DNA from 4 places in the Bacillus sp. ISL-39 genome. Region 4 is predicted to be linked to each of the others. Evidence: riboswitches for the same ligand, from Rfam matches in the RefSeq annotation. Region 4 holds a riboswitch; each other region holds the start of a gene.

Region 1 (3,769 bases), on a different contig from region 4:
AAAATGGTCACGGGCACCGTAAAGAACCTGCTCCTGCTTATCCCAGATGACAAACGCGAACATTCCGCGCAGCTTGTCGACAGCCTGCTCTTTAAGATGGCTGTATAGAGCAATGATGACTTCAGTATCCGAGTGAGTTTCGAAGCTAAGCCCTTCTTCAATCAACTCTTCACGAAGCTCAAGATAGTTGTAGATTTCCCCGTTGAAAATGATCCAGTAACGCTCATTTTCATAGGTCAAGGGCTGATGGCCAGCCTCAAGGTCGATGATGCTCAGACGGCGGAAGCCGAATTGGATATGCTCATCATAGAAATATCCATCATCATCAGGCCCGCGATGGGTAATGATATTATTCATATTTTTAAACAGCTGCTTATTATATCCGCTGAATTCCTGTGCATTCTCATGTACACAACCGATAAAACCACACATTATGTACTTCACCTTCTCCATTTCAGAAAAAATTTAGTTTTTCATTTCAGAAAAAATTTAGTTTTGCGCTGATTTCCGCTCAAGGCGCGATTTTTATAACAAAGAACCTAAAGAAATGCATCTTTCTAAAAACATACCATCTAATACTATCATTAAACGCAAAATTTTTGCAGTAAAATCTAAGGGAAATTTAAGGTAATACTCTATTTTACACCTTTTGAACCAGGTGCAAACCAGGCGAGTTTTTGAGTGTTCCCTGATTAGACGGCAAATAATAAAGGGAGTTACATATTCCTATGCAACTCCCTTTGTACTTTTTTATTTATCTAGTGCTTGGGTGCGAAGCGTCTCTGCCTTGTCTGTACGCTCCCATGGAAGGTCAACGTCAGAACGGCCAAAGTGTCCATAAGCAGCTGTCTGCTTGTAAATTGGCTTGCGCAGGTCAAGCATATTGATGATTCCAGCAGGACGAAGGTCGAAGTTGCTTTCTACAACGTCGATCAATACATCTTCGCTTACTTTGCCTGTTCCGAAAGTATCGATTGAGATGGATACCGGACGAGCAACACCGATTGCGTATGCAAGCTGAACTTCAACTTTTTCAGCAAGGCCGGCAGCTACAATGTTCTTCGCAACGTAACGTGCAGCGTATGCAGCTGAACGGTCAACTTTTGTAGGATCCTTACCAGAGAATGCGCCTCCGCCATGGCGAGCGTATCCGCCGTAAGTATCTACGATGATCTTGCGGCCAGTAAGACCTGCATCACCCTGTGGTCCGCCGATTACGAAACGGCCAGTTGGATTGATGAAGTATTTTGTGTTTTCGTCGATCAATTCCGCTGGTACAACAGGCTTGATGACATGTTCTTTAAGGTTGCGCTGGATTTGCTCGAGCGAAACTTCCGGGTGGTGCTGAGTGGAGATAACAATTGTATCGATGCGGACTGGCTTGTCGTTCTCATCGTACTCTACTGTTACCTGAGTTTTTCCGTCTGGACGAAGGTATGGAAGGATTTCTTCCTTGCGCACTTCAGTCAGGCGGCGGGAAATCTTATGTGCCAATGAAATCGGAAGCGGCATTAGCTCTTTCGTTTCGTTGCAGGCAAACCCGAACATTAAGCCCTGGTCTCCTGCTCCGATTGCTTCGATTTCTGCATCGGACATTTGGCCTTCACGTGCTTCAAGCGCCTGGTCAACACCCATTGCGATGTCAGCAGACTGCTCGTCAATTGAAGTCAATACAGCGCATGTTTCAGAGTCGAAACCGTACTTCGCGCGAGTATAGCCAATTTCCTTGACTGTTTCACGAACGATTTTCGGAATGTCTACGTATGTAGATGTAGTGATTTCCCCTGCAACAAGTACAAGTCCTGTTGTAACTGATGTTTCAGCAGCAACACGTGCATTAGCATCTTTTGCAAGGATCGCATCCAAAATCGCGTCAGAAATCTGGTCGCAGATTTTATCCGGATGGCCTTCTGTTACTGATTCAGAAGTGAACAAACGGCGTTTGTTTGACATCTGAGTTCCTCCCTTATTTATAAAAATTGATCGAGGCTGTCCCAATACAGACCCCGGGTTGATACGGTACTCATTCCCTATGTAGTATGAAATAAACGCTGAGTTTTTATTAGAAAAATTTGTTTAGGATTCATGGTGAATGTCTTTTTTTCCTAATTTCACCCACGGGAGCAATGACACCTAAGAAGGCAGTCCAGCAGCATTTCCATGCATCGGACAGAAAAAAGCAATATAAAAAACCTCTCCATTTACGAGGAAAGGTTTTTGCTTAAATCCGCGCCTTTCGCTCTTATCGTTCAAGGGCAGTTCCCTTGCGTCAGGTTAGCACCTTTGCCCGGAAAAAGATCAGCATTCCAAAGGCTGTTTTTTCACGTTTGCAGGTTGCTGGGTTTCATTGGGCCTGTCCCTCCACCAGCTCGGGATAAGAGAGTATCCGTTCAAGGACAAATCATATCGAAACTATAATTGCATGTCAATGATTTTCTCGGTAATTTTGTCGATTGTTGTTGAAAGTTTTTTTGTATAATAAAAAGGTACTTAAATGAACCCTTTTTGCTTGACTATATAAAGAAAGAATTATATAACGCAAGTGAGGTACAAGGTAATTTTCCGAATCATTAGTATAGATTAATTGAACCAATGTGTTATACTAATAACGAGATGTAAACACTTACAAATTATTAATCTTTTAAAAAAGGAAGGTATTCTCCGATGAATGTTGTAGGAATATCAAATGAACTTTCAGCATTATTAAAAGGAAGCAATGTACAGGTGCAGTTATCCGTTCCCCAGCTTGTTGAAAAGGTCCTGAACCGGAACGAAGGGCTCCTGACTTCAACTGGTGCAGTCAGAGCGACTACTGGTAAATATACTGGCCGTTCACCTAAAGATAAATTCATTGTCGAAGAAGAGTCAGTGAAGGATAAAATTGACTGGGGTTCTGTCAACCAGCCGATTTCCGAGGAATCTTTTACAAAGCTATATAATAAGGTATTGAATTTCCTTAAAGAAAAAGAAGAAGTTTTTGTATTCAAAGGATTCGCTGGCGCTGACAAGAAATACCGCCTTCCGATCCAGGTCATCAACGAATACGCCTGGCACAACCTTTTCGCACATCAATTGTTCATCCGTCCAACTGAGGAAGAGCTTGCAGACCATGAATCTGAATTCACGGTCATATCTGCACCGACTTTCAAAGCGGATCCAGAGGTTGATGGAACGAATTCCGAGACATTCATCATCGTTTCCTTTGAACAGCGCGTCGTGTTGATCGGCGGAACAGAATATGCGGGCGAAATGAAGAAATCGATTTTCTCCGTGATGAACTACCTGCTTCCTGAAAACGGCATCCTTTCCATGCACTGCTCTGCAAATGTGGGACGCGAAGGAGATGTTGCATTGTTCTTCGGCTTGTCCGGAACCGGAAAAACAACTCTGTCAGCTGATAACAATCGCCGCCTGATTGGTGATGATGAGCATGGCTGGTCAGCTAACGGTGTCTTCAACATCGAAGGCGGCTGCTACGCGAAGTGCATCAACTTATCGAAGGAAAAAGAACCGCAGATTTATGATGCAATCCGCTTCGGATCTGTTCTTGAAAATGTCGTGGTCGATGATGAGACCCGAGTTGCGGATTATGATGACGGCAGCCTGACTGAAAACACTCGTGCAGCTTATCCGATCCAGGCAATCGATAACATCGTAGACCCTAGCATTGCCGGTCATCCGAACGCGATCGTCTTCCTGACTGCTGATGCTTTCGGAGTCTTGCCTCCAATCGCCAGGCTGACGAAGGAACAGGCAATGTACCATTTCT
Region 2 (3,769 bases), on a different contig from region 4:
TCTTTGATTATTCTTTTTTTCTTCGTTGTTGCCACTAAAGATCAAACCCTTTTCTATTAAGAATGTTTTCGCATTGATTGTTGCTTTTCGTTATTAATCTATCAACCGCATATTGGCTAGCTTCAAGGGGCCCTTTTCTAGCAGCTCCTTAACTGAAAATGCATAAGAAAACGTAAATATTCATAACCTGATTTTTACGTTTGACTATGAAAGCAACAAAGTTTACGAAAAGAGACTCTATAAAAACTCTACTATTAATTAGTAATGTATGTACTATACTTATTGTATCAAACATTAAAGCTAGCTGGTATTTTTTCATTATATATCCATGATTAGTAAAACCGGTAAATGGGGTAATGAGAAGGGGGAAGTTATTTGAAATTACGGAGGGGCTTTTTTTGGCTAACAATACTCAAGCTAAACATAAATCAAATAATCAGTCAGATTCAAAAAATAAGAAGAATCATCAGACTGGTAAAAATAAGAGAAAGTCATATATGAGAACTAACCCTAAGCCGCAGGAGAATGAGGAAAACAGACTGAAGCGGGCTGATGAAAGAAATCAAAAGCATGATGGCAATAAAGGAAGCGAAAATGGGAAGCCATCACATCAATCAAAAAAAGAAAAGGGCAACTCTTCTTCAAATCATTCAAAAAACGATAAAAGCAGGTCTTCCACCCAACAGGCCGGCAATGGCAATGGAAAGGCATCTTCCAATCAATCCAAGAATGGTAAAGAAAATGGCAAACCAGCCTCAAAACAATCGATAAACGGCAATGGTAATAAGGGTGGGAATGAAGGCGGCAAGAATTCATCAAACAAAAATCCTGATTCAGGAGCGAAAACTTCAGAAGATCAAGAAGTAAAGCATAAAGAGCAATCCGGCAAGTTCGAGACGGCCTTTAACAGGATTCACAAAGCGCTGAAGGAAATGGTAAAGGGAACGGACAGCGATGCGTTCGTGGAACTGCTGTACTCTGGGTATAAAAATCATTCATTGGTTCGTAAATATAAAAGTGAACTGCATCAGTTTGCGAAGCTCCGCAATGCGATTGTCCATGAGCGGGTGAACGCAGATTATTATATTGCCGAGCCGCATATCGAGGTGGTCGAACGGATTGAGGAGATCGCAAGGGAGTTTGAGAAGCCGCAGACGGCACTATCAATCGCGACCAGCCCGGTGTTTTACTATTACGAGGATGCCTATCTTAAAGATGTTCTAAAGGTGATCAATAAGTTTGATTTTACACGATTCCCTGTCTACGACAAGGATGATAAGTATGTTGCCTTGCTGACTTCAACGGAAATCATCCAGTGGCTGGCGAAGCATTTTTCCGACAGTGTGGTCCATTTCGAGGATGTCCGTGTAAAAGAGCTTTTGACGAAGGGGAAAAATTACTTTGTGACCTTTGTGGATGAGGCTGCATCACTTTATCATATTGAAGAATTATTCGAGCGATACCATACAAGAGGCAAGAAACTGCAGGCAGTCATCATTACGGAAACGGGAGACCGCCACGGGAAGCCAATTGGAGTGATAACGCCGTGGGACTTGCTTGACAGCGATCCGGAAGATTGAGCAGCCAATCTTCCAGCTGTCTCCAGCGTGAATCCAGTGTTTTCAGTGTGTGAACTGTCATTGACGATAAACCAGGGATGCTGATATACTTCAGCTATCTAAACTATTTTTAAAACCGAAATAACTCTTATCAAGAGCGGCGGAGGGACAGGCCCTGTGAAGCCCGGCAACCATCGTTTAAAATGAAAGGTGCTAATTCCTGAAGATTGCAGTCTGAAGATAAGTGAGGCTGACTGTAACCTCTCCTTATTTGGAGAGGTTTTTTATGATTATTTTTTCCATACTACAAATTCTAAAAGCAGGTGACCAAATGGCGAAAAAATTTGAAACGGAAGTACTTCATTCCATACATAAGAAGCAAACAGGAATTAAGAGCAAGGCGACACCGATTTATCAGACATCAGCATTTACCTTTAATGACCTTGATGAGCTTGAGGGCTTTTATCAGGGAGAGGGAAATTATTTATATTCAAGAGTTGGAAATCCGAATACGGATGAACTTGGTCAATCCTTAGCGGCACTTGAACTTGCGGAAGACGGGGCAGCAGCTTCCTCTGGTTTGGCTGCGATTTTAGCTGGTGTCCTGGCAGTGGTGAAGAATGGCGATCATATTGTTGCGGCTGATGATGTTTACGGCGGCAGTTTTCATATGCTGAAAGCTGAATTGGAGCGCTTTGGAATCGAAACAACGTTTGTCTCGTTTGCAGACCTAGAAAATGTAGAGCAGGCCATCAAATCCAATACGAAACTTCTTTACACAGAGTCCATCACAAATCCGCTCCTCCGTGTTGAAAAATTGGAGGACGTCATTGCGCTGGCTAAGAAAAGAAATCTTACTGTATTAGTTGATAATACGTTCGCTACACCGCTTTATGTCCGCCCGTTATTGCTAGGAGCCGATCTTGTCGTCCACAGTGCCACGAAATACATCGGAGGCCACAGTGATGTTACCTCTGGTGTTATCGTTGGCAAGAAGGTATTGATAGCAGAAGCGCGCGCAAGAATCGTGAATCTTGGTGCGAACCTCAGCCCGTTTGAAGCGTGGCTGACTTGCAGAGGGTTGAAGACCCTTGCTTTAAGAATGAAAGCTCAATCGGAAAATGCCAGGTTGCTGGCTGACAGTCTGAAGGAACATCAGAATGTTTCAAAGGTATATTATCCATTTTCAGAAGGTGAAAAAGGTTTTGGTGCCATCGTAACAATTGAACTGGCAGAACACGTGGATACAGACAGGTTTTTGAAATCGCTTGGTTGGATAAAGATTGTGCCTACACTTGCGGGAGTTGAAACGACTGTCTCCCATCCGCTGAAAACCTCCCATCGCGCGCTGCCTCCAAAGGCTCAGGCAGAGCTTGGCATTACGTATCGACTAGTCAGGATTTCAGTGGGAATCGAGAATAGCCAGGATATAATCGAGCAATTTGAAGCTGCACTGACTGAGGCTGGAAATTAAAAAATTTCGGGTTGCTTCGAATTTAACTAAAAAAGTCTCTTTGGTTTATCATATCAGCAGTTAATCGTTCGACATAAGGTTTACGCCTCCTGTGTGTGGGTATTTTTATAGGGACTACTCGTCTAAAGGAGGCTTTTAATATGTTTGAACATGAAAAACATCTTGTTGGAGTATATGATAACGAGCAAGACGCAATCCAGGCTGTTGAGGACCTGAAAAGACAGGGATACTCAACCGATGACATTTCTGTAATCAGTAAAAACGAAGATGAGGTTCACGATGTAAACGAAGCTACCGGTACAAAGACTGAGGAAGGTCTTGCTGCAGGAGCGGCAACAGGCGGCGTATTAGGCGGCCTTACTGGATTATTGGCAGGCATCGGCGCACTTGCGATCCCTGGAATCGGTCCAATCGTAGCTGCGGGCCCAATCGCTGCGACACTTACTGGCGCTGCAGTAGGCGCAGGTGCAGGCGGTTTGGCTGGAGCACTGATCGGAATGGGTATTCCGGAAGATGAAGCAGAACGCTACGAAGGCTATGTAAAAGAAGGTAAGATTCTCGTTGTTGTCGAGCGCGACGAAAACAGAGTTGGCCTGAATGATCGTACTACAGCGATTGATGGCACTAGGACTGGAAACCCAGTTGATGCACCGCTGACTTCGGACAACCCTGCCAACACTCGTTTTGATAACACACGCGACTTTTAATAACCATGCCATATAAAAAGGCTGCCAGA
Region 3 (3,769 bases), on a different contig from region 4:
GCTGCGTGATCATGTGAACAAAATTATATCCGAGAGAACAGGCCAGCCAGTGGAAAAAATCGCAAAGGATACAGACAGGGATTATTTCATGAGTGCCCAAGAAGCACTCGAATATGGGATTATCGACAAAATCATCACACGAGAATAGTGGAGAGCTGCCCTGGGCAGCTCTTTTTGTGTTTTAACATCGATATTCGCAAATCTAACCTATCCGGTTACCCGAAATCCCAACTGGTATTAAATTGTTGGTAACAGGTATTAAAAGGCTTTCAATCAATGTTAAAAAAAATCAAACTGACATTAAAAATCACCACCAACTGGAATTATCCGCAATAAAAGCTTAATCAGTTGCAAGTTAAGGTGGATAGCAGCTCATATTATTTTTTTCTAGAACTGATCAAACGAAAATGCTATAATCGAATTTATATTTTAAAAATTCAGATGAATCAACCTCGACGAAAACATCATGAATGAATGAACAGTAAAGGGGAATGTCCATGAAAATCTACGGATCAGAAAAGATTAGAAAAATGACATCCAGTATTTTTCAGGAAGTGGTTGACCGTAAGCAGGCGGCCTTGATGAACGGGAAAGATGTGATCGACCTGAGTATTGGAAGCCCGGATTTTGGACCGCCTTCTTTTGTCATGGAGGAGCTTGCTAAATATTCGATGAATCCAGGGAAATATGGGTACACGCTTAAGGGAATTAGTGAATTTAACGAGGCGGTAAAATACTTTTACCATCAGCGTTATTCGGTTGAACTGGAAGCTGGAAGTGAAGTCCTGCAGCTAATGGGCTCGCAGGATGGGCTTGCGCATCTTGCTACAGCCATCATTGATCCTGGTGATTATGTACTTGTTCCAGATCCAGGTTACCCGATCTATGAAGCGAGTGTTACCATCGCAGGCGGCACTATTTATCCTATGCCTTTACTGGAAGAGAATAAATTCCTGCCGCAGCTTAATGAGATTCCTCTTGAAATTTTACAAAAAACAAAAATGGTGATCTTGAGCTATCCTGGAAATCCTGTCACTGCACTTGCTGACACCAGCTTTTTTGAACAGGTGATCGAATTCGCCAACGTACATAATATCCTAGTCGTACATGACTTCGCCTATTCTGAATTGATTTACGATCATAACCCGCAAATCAGTTTCTTATCCGTCCCTGGTGCAAAGGAAGTTGGAGTAGAGTTCAATTCACTCTCAAAGACTTTCAATATGGCAGGCTGCCGTATTGGATATGTAGCAGGAAATTCACAGGTCATCGATATTCTTGCTTCCTTTAAATCACATATCGATTACGGCATCTTTTACCCAATCCAAAAAGCAGCGATTGCCGCACTTACTTCTGATTATTCTTTCCTGAAGGATCAGCTAAAGCAGTATGAAGCACGGCGGGATGCTTTGGTATCTGGTTTTCGGGACAGCGGATGGGAAGTGGCTAATTCTCCGGCAACGATGTTTGTGTGGGCTAAAATTCCTGCCGGCTGGAAATCCCGCGATTTTGCCTTCAAGCTAATTGAGGAAGAAGGGATTGCCGTCGTTCCTGGTGATGCTTTTGGCAAACAAGGCGAAGGGTATGTCAGGATCGCTATGGTTCAGCCTCCAGAAAGACTAATAGAGGCATCTCGGAGGGTAAATAAATTTCTGTCAGGATTTCCGATAGAAATATAAAAATATTTCGATAAACGAATTGACTTTTGTTTGAATTTAGAATATTATCACTTTATTAAACTAAAATTTAATACATGATGTCTTCTTATCAAGAGAGGTGGAGGGAAAGGCCCTGCGAAACCTCGGCAACAGGTTCTGAAAGAATACTGTGCCAATTCCTGCGGACAATTTTGTCTGAAAGATGAGAAGAGAGTATTCTATGGCTCTCTTCTTAAAGAAGGGAGCTTTTTGTGTTTAGGAGGCTTAATTTTAAGTCTCTAATGTTTTTCCTGTAAAACCAACTTATCGGGTTGGTTAAGTTGAGTTTAAATGAGCAGAGGAGAGATTGTGATGAAGTATGGATTTTGGCTGCCGATATTTGGCGGATGGCTAAGGAATGTAGAGGATGAAAACATGCCGCCTACCTTTGATTATGCAAAGCAGGTGATTCAGTCAGCAGAAGAGTGGGGCTACTCAACTACTTTGATCGCCGAATTGTATCTTAATGATATCAAAGGCCCGGAGCATGACTCCCTAGAAGCCTGGACAACAGCTGCTGCTTTGGCTTCTGTGACTGAAAAAATCGAGATCATGGCTGCTGTTAGGCCGGGTTTCCACAATCCTGCAATCACAGCAAAGATGGCGGCAAACATAGACCAAATCAGCAACGGGCGATTTACCCTCAATGTCGTTTCTGCCTGGTGGGAGGAAGAAGCGCGTCAGTACGGCGGGATCTTTACCGAACATGATGAAAGATATGAGCGGACTACGGAGTTCATTGATGTACTCAAGGGACTATGGAGTGAAGATAGCTTCTCTTATGAAGGGAAGTTTTATCAGCTGAAGGATACGAAGCTGTTCCCGAAACCAGTCCAGCGGCCAAATCCGATTCTTTATGCCGGCGGGGAAAGTCCAAAGGGAAAACAGACTATTGTTGAAAAATGCGATGCCTATGTCATGCATGGCGGAACAGTAGAAGAAATTGAACAGAAAATAACCGATATGAAAGACCGCAGAGCTGCTACGTCAAATCCAGGACTGTCAGAGTTCGGAATGGCTGCCTATGTCATTTGCCGCGATACCGAAAAAGAAGCATTTGCAGAATTGGAACGGATCACGACTGTAAAAGAATCAAGTGCCTATGCGGGCTTTAAGGACTTTACAAGCAAATCCCAGCTTGAACAGCAAATTCAGCTTCAGGATTACTCGGTATCAAACCGTGGACTGAGGCCAAATTTAGTAGGGACACCAGAACAAATCGCCGAGCGGATATTGCAGTATGAAGATGCCGGTTTAGGATTGCTATTACTGCAATTCTCTCCGCAGCTCGAAGAAATGGAACGTTTCGCAAAACAAGTAATGCCGCTTGTTGAGGCAAAAAGAAAGCAAGCGATTGTATAATCTACATTAAACTAAGGGGAGGAAGAAATAATGAGCAAAGTATACATCATCCATGAAAATAGTGAATGGACCATTCATTTAACAAAGAGGCTTGAGGAGCTGGGGATTCCTTTTGAGGAATGGCATCTGGACGAAGGCCTGCTGGATTTATCGAAGGAACCGCCAGAAGGTATTTTTTACAGCAGGATGAGCGCTTCCTCTCACACAAGAGGCCATCGCTTCGCCCCTGAATATACAGCGCAGGTTCTATCGTGGCTGGAGAACAACGGCAGGAAGGTATACAACGGATCCCGGGCGCTGGAACTGGAAGTAAGCAAGGTCAAGCAATACCTCGAGCTGGCCAAGCATGGAGTAGAAACTCCGAGGACAATTGCGACTGTCGGGAAAAAACAGCTATTGGATGCTGCGAAGGAATTTGACGGGAAGGCATTTATCACGAAGCATAATCGAGCAGGAAAAGGTCTTGGGGTCCAGCTGTTTCAATCAATCGAAGCACTGAAGGCATATGTTGACGGACCTTCTTTTGAAGAACCGGTTGATGGTGTGACACTGATTCAGGAATATATCCAGTCCCCGGAGGGCTATATTACCAGATGCGAGTTTGTCGGCGGCCAGTTTGCTTATGCAGTGAAAGTCGATACTTCGGAAGGTTTTGAATTATGCCCGGCTGATGCATGCCAGATTGGAGACCTGTTCTGCCCGGTAGGTGA
Region 4 (3,769 bases):
TAATGTTGAATCGATCAGTGCGGTCGTAGAGGAAACAGCCGCTGGAAGCGAAGAAATCTCCGCATCCACAACGGAACAATTATCTGCATTCGGCAACCTTTCGAAAAAGGTGACAGACCTGAGGAAGCTGACAAATGAGTTGAATGTATCCGTTTCAGTTTTTAAGTTTAATAGATAATAAGATGAGTATCATAGCCTTAGGGCCTGTGGTACTTTTTTTCGTAAAGATTGTTGTTAAAATCCTAAAGCCGATTTTAACGTAATATAAGGATCGGTAATAAGTTTGCGTGCTCTTTACCTCACAAAAGAGTCTACTTTGCGAGGAAAAATAGGTCATTCAATCATATTTGGTAGTCAATAGCAACAAAGTATGAGAAAAGAGCCTTATATGAAGAGCTATATGCAGCCGAAACTGCAGAAATGCTGCTGGGTCGAAATATTCGTGGAGTTTGCCGAATTGATCAAAAATTGGCAGGGATAATTAATAATTCGTCAATACCTTGCGTGGCGGGGAGAATTTGAGACACCTGAATGGCGAAAATTACGATGAAATAGGCCCACACGGTAAAATTACTTGAATTTGACATGCAGTATTGATTATATGAGTCTATAATTAAATACAAGATATAAGTATAGATTGAATAGATTGCTGTTCCTGGAACGGTACACTTTTGAGGCTGGATTTGATTTCATTTCATAAGGATACGATTAGTTGCATCAATAATAGATTAGAAGGTGAAGTTTTGAAGCAAAGAGATTTATTCTTAGCATTTTTTCGCGTGGGAATCCTTGGATATGGCGGCGGCCCGTCTTCGATTCCGCTTGTACATAAGGAAGTGGTTGAAAAATATAAATGGATGGATTCTGATGAATTCGGTGATGTTCTTGCTTTGGGAAATGCGCTGCCGGGTCCGATTGCCACAAAAATGGCGGGCTACATTGGCTATCGAGTAGGGGGATACCTTGGTATGATCAATGCCCTTGCAGCAACGATGATTCCAGCAATTATCCTGATGATCCTGCTGCTGACCGGTCTGAACTCATACAAAGATGAGCCTTGGGTGAAAGGAATGGCAGAGGCTGTTGTTCCAGTTGTTGCCGTCATGCTTGCTGTCCTGACATGGGATTTTATCAAGAAGTCAGGTAAATCAAACCTTGGTTGGGCGTGGACAGCTGTGGCGCTTATTGGCAGCCTGGTTCTTCTTCAATTCTTGAATCTGCATCCCGCTATTTTAATTTTTGTCTTGCTGCTCGGTGCCTTGCTGAAAAAAGACCCTGCAACATCTGAAAATAAACAAACAGGAGGGGAGCAGCAGTGATTTATTTCCATATATTTTTGGCCTTTTTTATTCCAGGGATTTTAGGATACGGCGGCGGCCCTGCCTCCATTCCATTAATCGAAAATGAAGTCGTTGACCGATATGGTTGGATGTCAGTCAATGAATTCAGTGAGGTGCTGGCAATGGGGAACGCCCTGCCTGGCCCGATTGCTACCAAGATGGCTGGGTATATCGGATATGCAGAAGGAGGAATCCTCGGAGCTATAGTTGGGGTATTTGCCACGGTAGCACCATCCCTAATCCTGATGATCAGCTTGCTCGGTTTGTTAATGAAGTTTAAAGATTCACCCCGTGTCAAAAGGCTGACAATCGTCGTCCGCCCTGTCATTGCCGTCCTTTTAGGAGTCATGACCTATGATTTCTTTTTCTCTTCCTATGAGGGGGTCGGGCTGATGCATACCATTCTGATTGGCGGAATCAGCTTCATCCTGATGGAAAAATTCAAAGTCCACCCTGCCTATGTCATCGCAGGATCCCTTGTTTACGGTGCCCTTGTTTTATCGTAAACAAGGGGTTTTCTTTTTCAAAAAATAATTCCTTACTCCTGCAGCCCTGTAAGCGGTAACATGAGAAAAACCTCAAAAAACTTTGTTGACAAATAAATCAGATAGACTTAATATTTCAATTATCGAAATTAATTAAATAAGTTACTTATCAAGAGAGACTGAGGGATTAGGCCCTATGACGTCCGGCAACCTCCTTTTGGGAAAGGTGCCACTTCCTGCAGAATGTTTTCATTCTGAAAGATAAGTCGTATAGATGTTTACGATGCCTCTTTCTTTGAATGAAAGAGGCTTTTTTATTTTTTAAAAACGGGGGTGCAAATCATGATTGAAGTGGAAAACCTGGTCAAGATTTATGAAACAAAAAAAGGGGCGGTTACAGGTGTTGACCAAGTTTCATTAAAAGTAGAAAAGGGAGAGATTTACGGTATTGTCGGATACAGCGGAGCCGGTAAAAGTTCTTTAATCCGATGCCTGAATCTTCTTGAAAAACCAACATCCGGAGAAATACATATTGATGGTCTGGAGCTAACTTCTTTGAACAAGAGTGAACTGAGGAAAGCGCGCCTGAAAATCGGGATGATCTTTCAGCACTTCCATCTTGTCAGCGCAAAGACAGTTAGTGAAAACATCGCCTTTGCGCTTAAAGCGGCCGGCACTCCGAAAGCGAAAATCAATGATAGAGTGACGGAGCTTCTTGATATGGTCGGCCTCACTGATAAAAGGGATGTCTATCCGGCACAATTGTCAGGCGGACAGAAACAGCGGGTCGGTATCGCCAGGGCGCTGGCGAACAATCCATCTGTGCTCTTATGTGATGAGGCTACTTCTGCTCTGGATCCAAGCACTACGAAATCAATCCTATCCTTACTTAAAAAGATTAATAGTGAATTGGGCATCACGATTGTCCTCATCACCCACGAGATGGAAGTCGTCAAGACCATCTGCGACAGGATGGCTGTTATGCAAGACGGGAAAATCATTGAAGAAGGAGAGGTGTATGAAGTCTTCGCGAATCCGAAACAAGCTCTCACAAGGGACTTTGTCAACGCCATCCTTCAATTCGAACTGCCGGAAAGATTGCTGAAGGAGCGTCGAGGAAAGCTGATCAAAATCTATTTCCAGGGTGAAATTGCCGAACAGGGAGTCATTTCTGATGTGTTCCAGACCTATAAGGTTCGCGGAAATATCCTGCATGGAAAGATTGAATATATTCAGGATATTCCATTGGGCATTTTCATTATGGAGATTTCGGGCGACCAGCTGGAGATTGACCGGGCGATTGCCTATATAGCGGCAAGGACTAAAAATCTGGAGGTGATTGATGATGCTGCTTGATAACCTGATTGCACTGCTGCCTGAATTGAATAAAGCGTTTTTTGAAACGATCTATATGGTCGGCATCTCCATCCTTGTCGCCATCATCGTTGGATTGCCAACAGGAGTCCTTCTTTTTGTCACTGACAAAGGACTGTTCCTGGAAAACCAGCTTTTTAAAAATATTGCCGGCTTCATCGTCAATATGATCCGTTCGGTTCCATTCATTATCTTGCTGATCGCCCTTCTCCCGCTTGCGAATTTAATTGCTGGCACGACAATTGGTCCGACAGCGGCATCTGTTTCATTGTCGGTCGCGGCAATTCCGTTTTTTGCGAGAATCGTAGAGCAAAGCTTTCGGGAAATTGATAAAGGAGTCATAGAGGCTGCCGTTGCAACTGGCGCGACTCCATGGATGATCATCAACGATGTACTGATACCTGAAGCGAAGCCTGGCATTGTCCAGGGGGTAACCATCACAATTATCAGCCTTGTTGCGTATTCGGCAATGGCCGGCATTGTCGGCGGAGGTGGAGTCGGTGACCTGGCGATCCGCTTTGGCTATTACCGATACGACAATACCATCATGATCACAACAGTCATTATCCT

What was found. A riboswitch is a leader RNA that binds a small molecule or an ion and turns the genes downstream of it on or off. The one in region 4 is predicted to bind S-adenosylmethionine.
Region 1: another riboswitch for S-adenosylmethionine. It lies ahead of metK (methionine adenosyltransferase); the one in region 4 lies ahead of J7E37_RS09550 (methionine ABC transporter ATP-binding protein).
Region 2: another riboswitch for S-adenosylmethionine. It lies ahead of J7E37_RS07375 (trans-sulfuration enzyme family protein); the one in region 4 lies ahead of J7E37_RS09550 (methionine ABC transporter ATP-binding protein).
Region 3: another riboswitch for S-adenosylmethionine. It lies ahead of J7E37_RS02775 (LLM class flavin-dependent oxidoreductase); the one in region 4 lies ahead of J7E37_RS09550 (methionine ABC transporter ATP-binding protein).

What each region holds. Positions count from the first base shown of each region.
Region 1 covers NZ_JAGGQM010000011.1:6,853-10,621, reverse strand. The annotation lists gene asnB (asparagine synthase (glutamine-hydrolyzing)) at 1-432, opposite strand, end outside; gene metK (methionine adenosyltransferase) at 751-1,953, opposite strand; SAM riboswitch class I at 2,240-2,381, opposite strand; gene pckA (phosphoenolpyruvate carboxykinase (ATP)) at 2,665-3,769, shown strand, end outside.
Region 2 covers NZ_JAGGQM010000005.1:265,048-268,816, reverse strand. The annotation lists gene J7E37_RS07385 (YitT family protein) at 1-35, opposite strand, end outside; gene J7E37_RS22025 (CBS domain-containing protein) at 399-1,580, shown strand; SAM riboswitch class I at 1,705-1,806, shown strand; gene J7E37_RS07375 (trans-sulfuration enzyme family protein) at 1,891-3,033, shown strand; gene J7E37_RS07370 (YflT domain-containing protein) at 3,174-3,740, shown strand.
Region 3 covers NZ_JAGGQM010000002.1:220,845-224,613, reverse strand. The annotation lists gene clpP (ATP-dependent Clp endopeptidase proteolytic subunit ClpP) at 1-148, shown strand, start outside; gene J7E37_RS02780 (LL-diaminopimelate aminotransferase) at 498-1,679, shown strand; SAM riboswitch class I at 1,762-1,867, shown strand; gene J7E37_RS02775 (LLM class flavin-dependent oxidoreductase) at 2,010-3,059, shown strand; gene J7E37_RS02770 (ATP-grasp domain-containing protein) at 3,090-3,769, shown strand, end outside.
Region 4 covers NZ_JAGGQM010000009.1:92,815-96,583, forward strand. The annotation lists gene J7E37_RS09535 (methyl-accepting chemotaxis protein) at 1-178, shown strand, start outside; gene J7E37_RS09540 (chromate transporter) at 744-1,319, shown strand; gene J7E37_RS09545 (chromate transporter) at 1,316-1,846, shown strand; SAM riboswitch class I at 1,989-2,093, shown strand; gene J7E37_RS09550 (methionine ABC transporter ATP-binding protein) at 2,168-3,181, shown strand; gene J7E37_RS09555 (methionine ABC transporter permease) at 3,171-3,769, shown strand, end outside.